Regions from separate parts of the Undibacterium sp. Ji83W genome, predicted to be linked through region 1. Evidence: predicted binding sites of a transcription regulator. Region 1 holds the regulator's gene; each other region holds the start of a gene.
What was found. The regulator FliA, encoded in region 1, starts transcription of late flagellar genes. The targets are predictions, from matches to a motif close to CTAAAGTTTNNNNNNNNNNNGCCGNTA.
Positions count from the first base shown of each region.

Region 2: a site for FliA is predicted at 1,587-1,613, ahead of motA (flagellar motor stator protein MotA). Genes of this name have one in related genera too.
Region 3: a site for FliA is predicted at 1,399-1,425, ahead of fliD (flagellar filament capping protein FliD). Genes of this name have one in related genera too.

Region 1 is NZ_JBMPOZ010000009.1:97,606-100,887, forward strand. Features, by position in the region: gene ACO0LD_RS16245 (MinD/ParA family ATP-binding protein) at 1-767, shown strand, start outside; gene ACO0LD_RS16250 (RNA polymerase sigma factor FliA) at 775-1,506, shown strand; gene ACO0LD_RS16255 (flagellar motor protein) at 1,488-2,228, shown strand; gene motD (flagellar motor protein MotD) at 2,271-3,116, shown strand; gene ACO0LD_RS16265 (flagella synthesis protein FlgN) at 3,210-3,282, opposite strand, start outside.
Region 2 is NZ_JBMPOZ010000015.1:77,597-80,878, forward strand. Features, by position in the region: gene flhD (flagellar transcriptional regulator FlhD) at 1-112, shown strand, start outside; gene flhC (flagellar transcriptional regulator FlhC) at 152-706, shown strand; gene ACO0LD_RS21980 (class I SAM-dependent methyltransferase) at 722-1,528, shown strand; gene motA (flagellar motor stator protein MotA) at 1,648-2,508, shown strand; gene motB (flagellar motor protein MotB) at 2,526-3,282, shown strand, end outside.
Region 3 is NZ_JBMPOZ010000020.1:28,008-31,289, forward strand. Features, by position in the region: gene ACO0LD_RS24715 (flagellin) at 1-860, shown strand, start outside; gene ACO0LD_RS24720 (flagellar protein FlaG) at 946-1,344, shown strand; gene fliD (flagellar filament capping protein FliD) at 1,460-3,282, shown strand, end outside.

The DNA.
Region 1 (3,282 bases):
TTACTTTTTTGTCAGCATTGAGGGAAGATGAAAAAAGCGGCATGCTGGTTAATCTGGGGGTGTCACTGGCACGTCAGGGTAATCAGGTGTTGATGGTGGATGCGCGCTCTTCAGAAAACAGCGTGGGCGCTTGGTTGAATGCCAACCTTGATCAGACCTTATTGGATGTAGCGAAACAACAGCGTACAATGAAGGAAGCAGTGAAATTGGTCGCTTCCGGCTTGTCGGTGACGATGTTGGCGCGCCATGCGTGGCTGCCGCAAGAAAACACGCGACAATTGTCCAAAGTGTTTGATGTGGCGGCGAATCGTGCTGACCTGGTCATCGTGGATAGCGAGATCAATCTGGATGACAGTTTCCCACTGGCGACGCTGGACGACAGCGAGCTGGTGATACAGGTTTCGGCTGATCCGGACATGATCAAGGCTGCTTATGGCCTGATCAAGCGTGTGAGCAACCGCCTTGGCAGGCGTGGTTATGGTATTTTAGTATCCGGTGCATCGGAAAAAGAGGCGAGATTGATTTATACAAATATGGCGCAAGCGGCCAGCCGTTATCTGGCAGTGCCGCTGCACTACGTCGGCAATGTGCCGGAAGATGAACATGTAAGAAAGGCTGCACATTTGGGACGCTCTGTGATTGATGCTTTTCCTAAAGCCCTTGCTTCGCTGGCATTCTCCCGGCTGGCTGAACAATTGGCGAAGACCGCGCGTTCCACATTATGTTTAGAGGGAGTCCCTGAGCTGGGTGTCGGTCTCGGAATGTAATCAAAAAATGTACACCGCTAGCGGAAAATCAGATAAAAACTTCCTTTTAAGGGAGCATGCGCCCCTGGTCAAGCGTCTGGCTTACCAGTTGAAGGCGCGCCTGCCTCCCAGTGTGGAGGTAGACGATCTCGTGCAGGCCGGTATGATAGGCCTGCTGGATGCCGTTAACCGCTATGAAGATACCCATGGAGCACAGTTTGAAACCTATGCGGTACAGCGCATACGAGGGGCCATGCTGGATGAATTGCGCAGTAGTGACTGGCTGCCGCGTGGCGTGCGCCAGAATATGCGCAAGATAGAAAATGCCATGAATGTGCTACAGCAAAAGCTGGGGCGACCACCATTGGAAACGGAAGTGGCCAAGTCGCTCAAGCTCAGCCTGGAAGAGTACCAGAACCTGCTCACCGACAGTGGCGGGCATCAACTTGTGTACTACGAAGACTTTCATGATTCAGATACCAAGGAACATTTTCTCGATCATTATTGCTCGGATTTTTCTGGCGATCCGCTACAGGATTTGCTTAATGACGACTTCCGCGATGCTGTCATCGGTGCGATAGACAGCTTGCCGGAGCGAGAGAAACTGCTCATGGGTCTGTACTATGAGCAGGAATTAAATCTTAAAGAAATCGGTGCCGTGATGGGGGTGTCAGAATCGCGGGTCTCACAATTACATAGTCAGGCGGTCGCCCGGCTCAGGGCATACTTAAGGGAGAAAGCGTGGACTGGGCTAGCATAGTTGGTTTGATACTGGTGGTGTTGGGCATCGTCAGCGGACAGTTGATTGAAGGCGGGCGCCTGTCTTCGCTGGTGCAGCCAGCTGCTTTTGTTATCGTGGTTATCGGGACCCTGGGCGCAGTTTTATTGCAAAGCAGGCTGAATACTTTCGTGCGCGGCGTGCGTATGCTGCGCTGGGTGGTCTCTGAACCGCCGGATAGCAGCAAAAAAAATGTCGCAGATGCACTGATTTGGAGTGTGGTTGCCAGACGAGAAGGCTTTCTTAGTCTGGAGCGTTATATGAACGCCTCCACCGATCCCTTCATAGGCAAGGGCCTGCGTCTGGTGATTGATGGCATAGACCCGATACGCCTGAAAGACATACTCGATGTCGATATTTCCCTGTATGAAATGGAGCAGCGCCAGGCTGCCAAAATTTGGGAAGCAGCGGGTGGTTATTCTCCTACCATAGGTATCCTGGGTGCTGTGCTGGGGCTGATACATGTGATGGAAAATCTTAGTGATCCATCCAAACTCGGTGGCGGTATTGCAGTTGCCTTTGTTGCCACGATCTATGGCGTGGGTATGGCCAACTTACTATTCTTGCCAGTCAGCCATAAACTGAAAGAAATCATAGGCCGTGAAGTGACGCGACGTGAAATGCTGTCTGATATTTTTTATAGCATCGCTTTGGGCGATAGCCCGCGTGTGGTGGAAGAAAGACTGACCAATCATCGCAACTGACGGTAAGACTACAAGGTAACGCTACTCTGCGAAAATATACTTATGGCAAGAAAAAAATACCACGAAGAACCAGAAAACCATGATAGATGGCTGGTTTCTTACGCGGATTTTATTACCTTGCTGTTTGCCTTTTTTGTCGTCATGTACGCGATATCCTCTCTCAACGAGGGTAAGTACCGCGTCTTGTCAAATTCTCTGACTGGTGCCTTTGGCAAGGTCATGACGGTTAATCCCAGGTCTGTTGATGCGCCGACTGAGCAAAAGATCAAGCTTGATCCTTTGCCGCTGGTCAAAAACCGTATCAGCGAGGGTTTGCGCAAGGAGCGGGCGCAAATGACCACCATGGCCAAGGATATCCTGACCGTGCTGGAGCCCCTGGTGCGTGAAGGCAAGGTGCGGGTGACTCAGACCAGCCGCGGAATCACCATAGAAATTAATGCCAGCCTCTTGTTTGCACCGGGTGATGCCCGTCTGAATATCGATTCCATACAGGCACTGAAAGCCATAGCGGGTGTCCTCAAGATCGATACCCATGCAATACAGGTAGAAGGGCATACCGATAATCTGCCTATTAAAAATTCCATCTTCCCCTCTAACTGGGAACTGTCTGCCGTGCGGGCCAGTACGGTTGCACGTTTGCTCACAGAGAATGGTGTCGATGAAAACCGGGTGACAGCGGTAGGACAGGGGGCGAAATTGCCTGTGAGTGATAATGAGACGCCGGAAGGGCGAGCCAGGAACCGGCGTGTATCAGTCACCATATTGGCTGTGTTGCCAGAACCAGTGGTGGAAGTGCCTATATTGCCAGCGCCTGCGGCAACATCATTGCCCGCACCAGCTGTGAGGCCAGCCGCAGCTTCCTTGTCTGAAGCTGCCCTGATACCTTGAACTAATTACATTGAACTAATGAAGTTTGCCCGGAAAGGCTGAGGGTAGCCTGAGCGCGATAAAAGGGTGGGACGCGGTCAGGCACGGTAGGCATTAAGTGGCGATATAGCCTTTGCCTGGCGTGCTTTTGACAGTCGATTGACCATTCGGGCCGTACATGGACCCA
Region 2 (3,282 bases), on a different contig from region 1:
CGAAGATAGCTCCATTTTGTGTATGTTGACAAATTACAACAAGGAACGTGCGCTTGCACATTCCCATGCTGCGATTTTGATGGCTGGTCAACCAGTAGAAGAAATCCATTAATTTGTCGGGCATTAAAATCAAGGCGGATGGAGAAAAATCATGGCAAGCAAAAGTGTAGTAAATGAAGCTCACGAAATTCAATTGGCAATTGAGTTGGTCAATCTGGGCGCCAGATTGCAATTGCTGGAATCAGAGACTTCCTTGTCGCGTGAGCGTCTGCTGAAGATATACAAGGAATTGAAGGGTGTATCTCCACCCAAAGGCATGCTGCCTTTTTCTGCTGACTGGTTTATTACATGGCAGCCAAATATTCATTCTTCGCTGTTCATGAATATCCATAAATATCTGCGTGAACATGCAGGCGTTGATGGTATTGAAGCTGTCATCAAGGCGTACCGCCTGTATCTGGAGCAAATGCCTGTTCCTGCGGGTGAGGAGCCGGTCTTGTCACTGACCCGTGCCTGGACCCTGGTGCGCTTCTTTGAAGGAAAAATGCTGAGTTTTGCAAAATGTTGCAAATGCGGAGGGCATTTTGTTGCGCATAGTCTGGATTTGCATGATGATTATGCTTGTGGTTTATGCCACGTCCCGTCACGGGCAGGTAAAACAAAAAAAGCAAAAGATGCGGAGGCCGCGCTGGAATTGGTGGCATAAAATTCAGGAGGAGCCTTGGAGGTAGCATCATCAAAAACCCGCAAAGGCAAACTCCTACCGGATGACGGAGTCTTCTCTTCGCCTGTCTTTTTGGCCTTGCTCATACAACTGCTTGCATTTGGCCTGTCTTATGTGCTGTATGCGACCGACCGGTGGCAGTTTGGCGGCATACTTTCCCCTTATTTACTACTCATCGTTCACGCCAGCCTGGCTGCCGTTCTCAGTTTCTTGCTGCGCATGAGTTGGTGGTGGTGGCTCATACAATTCATTTTTCCCTTTGCAGTTGTAGCATCTCTGGTTTTTCAATTGCATCCGGGCGTGAGTCTGGCGATCTTTGTGTTGATGGTATTGTTGTTTTGGTCAACTTACCGCACACAAGTTCCATATTTTCCTTCCAAATCCAGTTTGTTGCCGTGTATTCTTGAGCAACTACCTGCGCATGATGATTTGTCCTTTATTGATATTGGTAGTGGCTTTGGCGGTGTGTCTGTCAGCCTTGCCAGGCTACGGCCTCAACAATCTTTTTTTGGGGTCGAGGTGGCACCTTTTCCGTGGCTGGTCAGTTGGTTCAGAGCTAAATGGGTGGGCCCCAGGGTTCGCTTCTATTTAAAAGATTATCTGCAACTGGATTTTGCTGAGTTTGATGTGGTCTTTGCTTATCTTTCACCAGCGGCTATGCCTGACTTGTGGGAAAAAATCAGTAATGAGATGCGACCAGGTACGCAATTCATGAGTTATGAGTTCAAAGTGCCTGGCATTGAGGCGGATTTAACTATAAAAAGCAATGCGAATGACCCCGTTCTTTATGTCTGGCGCATATAATGCATATAGTGAAATGTATTCCTGAAGCAATATTTAACCTTCCATTTCTGGTGAATGCTTCAGGTCTGAGGTAGTGTAGTCGATATTATAAAAAAATCCTCTCTAAGGAGTAAAAGCTCGTGTTAGTTATCGTCGGCTATATCATCGTATTGGGCTCAGTCTTTGGTGGCTTTGTTTTGTCCGGTGGGCATATCGCGGTATTGTTTCAGCCACTGGAGTTGCTGATGATAGGCGGCGCTGCAGTTGGCGCTTCTCTGGTTGGTAATAATGCGAAAACCCTGAAGGCCACCATGAAGGCACTTCCAGGTGTCCTGAAAGGCTCAAAATATACAAAAGCTTTGTATATGGAGCTGATGACGATGCTGTTCGATGTCCTGACCAAGGTGCGCAAAGAAGGCCTGATGTCTATCGAGGGTGATATTGAACGCCCGGAAGAAAGCCCGCTTTTCAGTAAATATCCTGCAATTGTCCACGATCATCATATGATGGAGTTTATAGGGGATTATTTGCGCCTGATGGTTTCAGGGAATATGGATGCCTTTCAAATTGAAAATCTGATGGACAATGAGTTGGAAACGCATCATCACGAAGGTGCGGTTCCTGCGCATTTCATTGCCAAGTTAGGTGATGGTTTGCCCGCTTTTGGTATTGTGGCTGCGGTGATGGGGGTGGTGCACACGATGGAGTCTGTCGGTATTCCTCCATCTGAGCTCGGTATCTTGATTGCTCATGCCCTGGTCGGTACTTTCCTGGGTATTTTGCTGGCCTATGGTTTTGTCGGGCCACTGGCTGGTTTGATGGAGCAGCAACTGGATGAGTCATCCAAGACTTTTCAGTGCATCAAAGTGACTTTGCTGGCCAGCTTGAACGGTTATGCACCAGCTTTGGCGGTGGAGTTTGGCAGGAAGGTATTGTATTCAACTGAAAGGCCAACTTTCACTGAATTGGAAGATCACATTAAGCAATCGAAATCTAAATAATAAAAACTGGATTGATGATGGCAAGCGAAGAATTACGACCAATTATAGTCAAGCGCATCAAGAAGGTGGCCGGTGGCCACCATGGAGGTGCCTGGAAAATTGCCTACGCTGATTTTGTGACGGCGATGATGGCATTTTTTCTGTTGATGTGGTTGCTAGGCTCTACTGCCAAAGGTAATTTGAACGGCATCGCCGAGTATTTTCAGACGCCTTTAAAGGTGGCGATGGCTGGTGGTGATGGCAGCGGTGATAGTTCCAGCGTGATCAAGGGTGGTGGTAAGGATCTGAGTGCGCGTGAAGGTCAAAGCCGTAAGGGCGAGATAGAAACGCAAAAGAAAACCTACAACTTGCAGGCTGCAGAGGCTGCTCTGGCAAAAGTAGAAGCAGAAAGGCTGAAAGGCCTGAAGTCTAAAATTGAAGCCGCCATCGAATCCAACCCTACACTGAAGCAATACAAGAAACAGCTTTTGCTTGATATCACGACTGACGGCTTGCGCATCCAGATGGTGGACGAGCAAAACCGCCCTATGTTTGCTTCGGCCAAGGCAGATTTGCAGCCCTACACCCGAGAAATTTTGCACGAGATCGGTAAAGCGCTCAATGATGTGCCTAACCGCATCAGTTTGTCTGGTCATACCGATGCTGCGCCTTATGGTAGTGGTGAGCGCGGTTACAGCAATTGGGAATTATCGGCTGACCGCGCCAATGCATCCAGGCGAGAGCTGATTTATGGCGGTATGGATGAGTCCAAGATGTTAAGAGTGGTTGGGCTTT
Region 3 (3,282 bases), on a different contig from region 1:
CTGCTGACGGCGTATCTTTCTCCAACTCTACAGGCAGTGGTATCTCTAAAGCAGCAGCAATCAATGCAATTAGCGGCAGCACAGGCGTTACAGCAACTGTAGGCTCCACCGCTATTGCAGGTACAGCCAGCACATCTGCTACAGCGATTGCCTCAGGCGACATCACCATTAACGGCGTAAATCTGGGTGCCTTGAACGCTTCCACCTCTGGCGCACAACGTGGTGCTCAAGTTGCAGCAGCTGTTAATGCGATCAGTACACAAACAGGCGTTACAGCTACATTCAATACAACAACTGGTGCTGTTGCACTGGCTGCTGCTGATGGCCGCAACATCACTGTAACAGCAAGCACCAATGCTGCCGCAGCTGCTGCCAACACAGGTATTACTGTATCGGCAACTGGCGCAACTGACGTCAGCACATCGACACTGTCCCTGACCTCTACCAGTTCTGCAGGTATCACCCTGGCTAACGGTACAGGTACTGGTTTGACAGCTGCCAACCTGACAGGTGGCTTCACCTCTGCGTCGGTCACAGTAGGTGCAGGTGTATCTTCACTGAATCTGGGTACCGCTGCCGGGGCCACCGCCGCGTTGACGACCATTGATGCGGCGCTGCAGTCAATCAATAGTTCCCGCGCTTCTCTGGGTGCGTATCAAAATCGCTTCTCTTCCGCGATTGAAAGTTTGCAGACTAACTCTGAAAACTTGACAGCATCCCGCAGCCGTATCCGTGATGCAGACTTCGCCCAAGAAACTGCGACTCTGACACGCGGTCAGGTTCTGCAACAAGCCGGTACTGCGATTTTGGCTCAAGCAAATGCCTTGCCTAACGGTGTTCTGGCCCTGTTGCGTGGTTAATAACAGTAGGCTTATGTAAATTAGGTTTATACTTAAAGCATAAAGCATGTCCCCCTGACCAAATTTTTGGTCAGGGGTATTTTTCTTGAAGGAACAGATCATGGACATCCGATCGATAGGGAGTGCTTCTCAATCAGGACAACTGATCAATGACCGCATACCTGCCTCAGATACTGGCGCTTCCGTACACAAGTCATCTGCTGCTGCCACCCAGACTATTGATGCCGTCAAGGCGACTTCGTCTGCTACTTCTCCACCTGAAGTAGAAAAAGTGACAAAAGCCGTCAACGATATCAATAAAACAATTCAAGCACTATCCCAAAATCTGGAATTTAGTGTTGAAGAGCACAGCAATCGGGTGGTGGTCAAAGTTATTGACCAGCAAACCAAAGAGGTATTGCGTCAGATTCCATCAGAAGAAGCCATTGAAATTTCTCGTTCGCTCGATAAATTGCAGGGGCTATTAATTAAACAGCAAGCGTAATTCACAAATACGGCCTTTTTGGGCTAAATTTTAAATTGGCATGTAAATTCCCCTCTAAAGTCTGGTTTGTCTTTGCCGATAATTTAGTACAGTACGGTCTGACAAGGGGAACAATGTGGGCATACAATCGACAGGCTTAGGCGCCAATCTGGACGTCAACGGTCTCATTACTAAATTAATGCAGGTGGAAAGTCAGCCCCTGACGACATTGGCTAAGAAAGAAGCCAGTTTTCAGGCAAAGCTATCTGCTTATGGCACGCTTAACAGTGCTCTCAGCGTTTTTCAGTCCAATGTTACCGGTCTCAGCAATCTGGGCACTTTTCAGTCGCTAACTGCCTCTGCAGGCGACAGCTCTATCCTGTCTGCTACCACCACCAGTGTTTCAACCCAGGGCAGCTATAACATCAATGTGACCAAGCTGGCACAGGCACAGACCATTTCCAGCGCAGGTCAGCTCAGCTCTACAGCCAGCATAGGCAGCGGCACCAGCACCACCATCAACTTTGAGTTTGGCACCATTACAGGCGGTGCATTGGCCAACGGTACCTATACAGGCTCCACTTTTACCCAGGATGCGACGCAGGCAATCGGCACTGTCACTATTGATGGCGCCAACAATTCCCTGCAAGGCATACGTGACGCAATTAATGCGGCAAAAGTCGGTGCAACTGCCGCCATCGTTGGTGATGGTAGCGCCACGCCTTACCATCTGGTACTTACTTCCGCAAAAACTGGTGCTACTTCCAGCCTGAAAATTACTGCAACGGGTGATGCCGCGATCCAAAGCCTGGTCAATTATGACCCGGCCGGCACGCAAAATTTGACAGAAACAACAACAGCACAAAACGCCGCATTGACAGTCAATGGCATAGCAATTTCAAGCACATCCAATGCAGTAGCGGGTGCCATACAGGGCACAACCCTGAATTTGAGCAAGGTCGGTACAACCAGTCTGTCACTGAGCGCCAATACCAGTGGCATCCAATCGGCCATTAATGGTTTTGTAAAAGGTTTCAATGATTTTCAAGCCACATTAAAATCTTTGACCGGCTATGATGCCAGTACCCAAAAAGGCGGCATCCTGATAGGTGACTCTACGGCCAGGAATGTACAAAGTCAGATCAGGTCAACACTGAGCACCGCGGTAAATGGCTTGGGTGGGAATATCACTACCCTGGCGAGCATAGGCATCAGCTTTCAAAAAGACGGCACACTCTCTGTAGATTCGTCGAAACTAAGTACTGCGTTATCCACTAACTACAGCGACATCAGCGGTCTGTTTGCCTCAGTCGGCAAAGCAACGGACAGCCTGGTCAGTTACACTAGTTCTACCAGTGCGACCAAACAAGGTGCTTACGGTTTAGACATCTCTGCCATTGCCACCCAGGGTGGATTGCTGGGCAATCTGGATCTCACTACTGGCAATACAACGATTGCGGCAAGTACTACGCTCAACGTTACACTGGACGGGAAAACTTCCCTGGTTTCGCTGGCTGCTGGAACCTATACAGCATCTTCACTGGCAACCTTGTTGCAGACTTCGATTAACGGCAATTCCACATTCAAAGACAATGGCTCAGCAGTTACGGCCACCATCAACGGCAGTGGTCAGCTGCAATTGCAATCTACCCGTTATGGCAGTGCATCCAATGTGAATCTGGCTGATGGCACTGGTACGGGCGCCGCCAGCTTTACGGGTACCGTGCTCAATGGTACTGCCGGGATAGATGTGGCAGGCAAGCTGAATGGCATTACCGCTACCGGCACAGGGCAGTATCTGACAGGTGCTACTGGCTCAGATGCCGAGGGCTTGAAAATATTGATCAGCGGTGGCTCACTAGGAGCCCGCGGCACTGTGAATTTCTCCAGAGGTTATGCGTCTCAGGTGTCATCCCTTTTGTCTACTGTGGTAGGTACTTCGGGTTCGATATCCGGTGC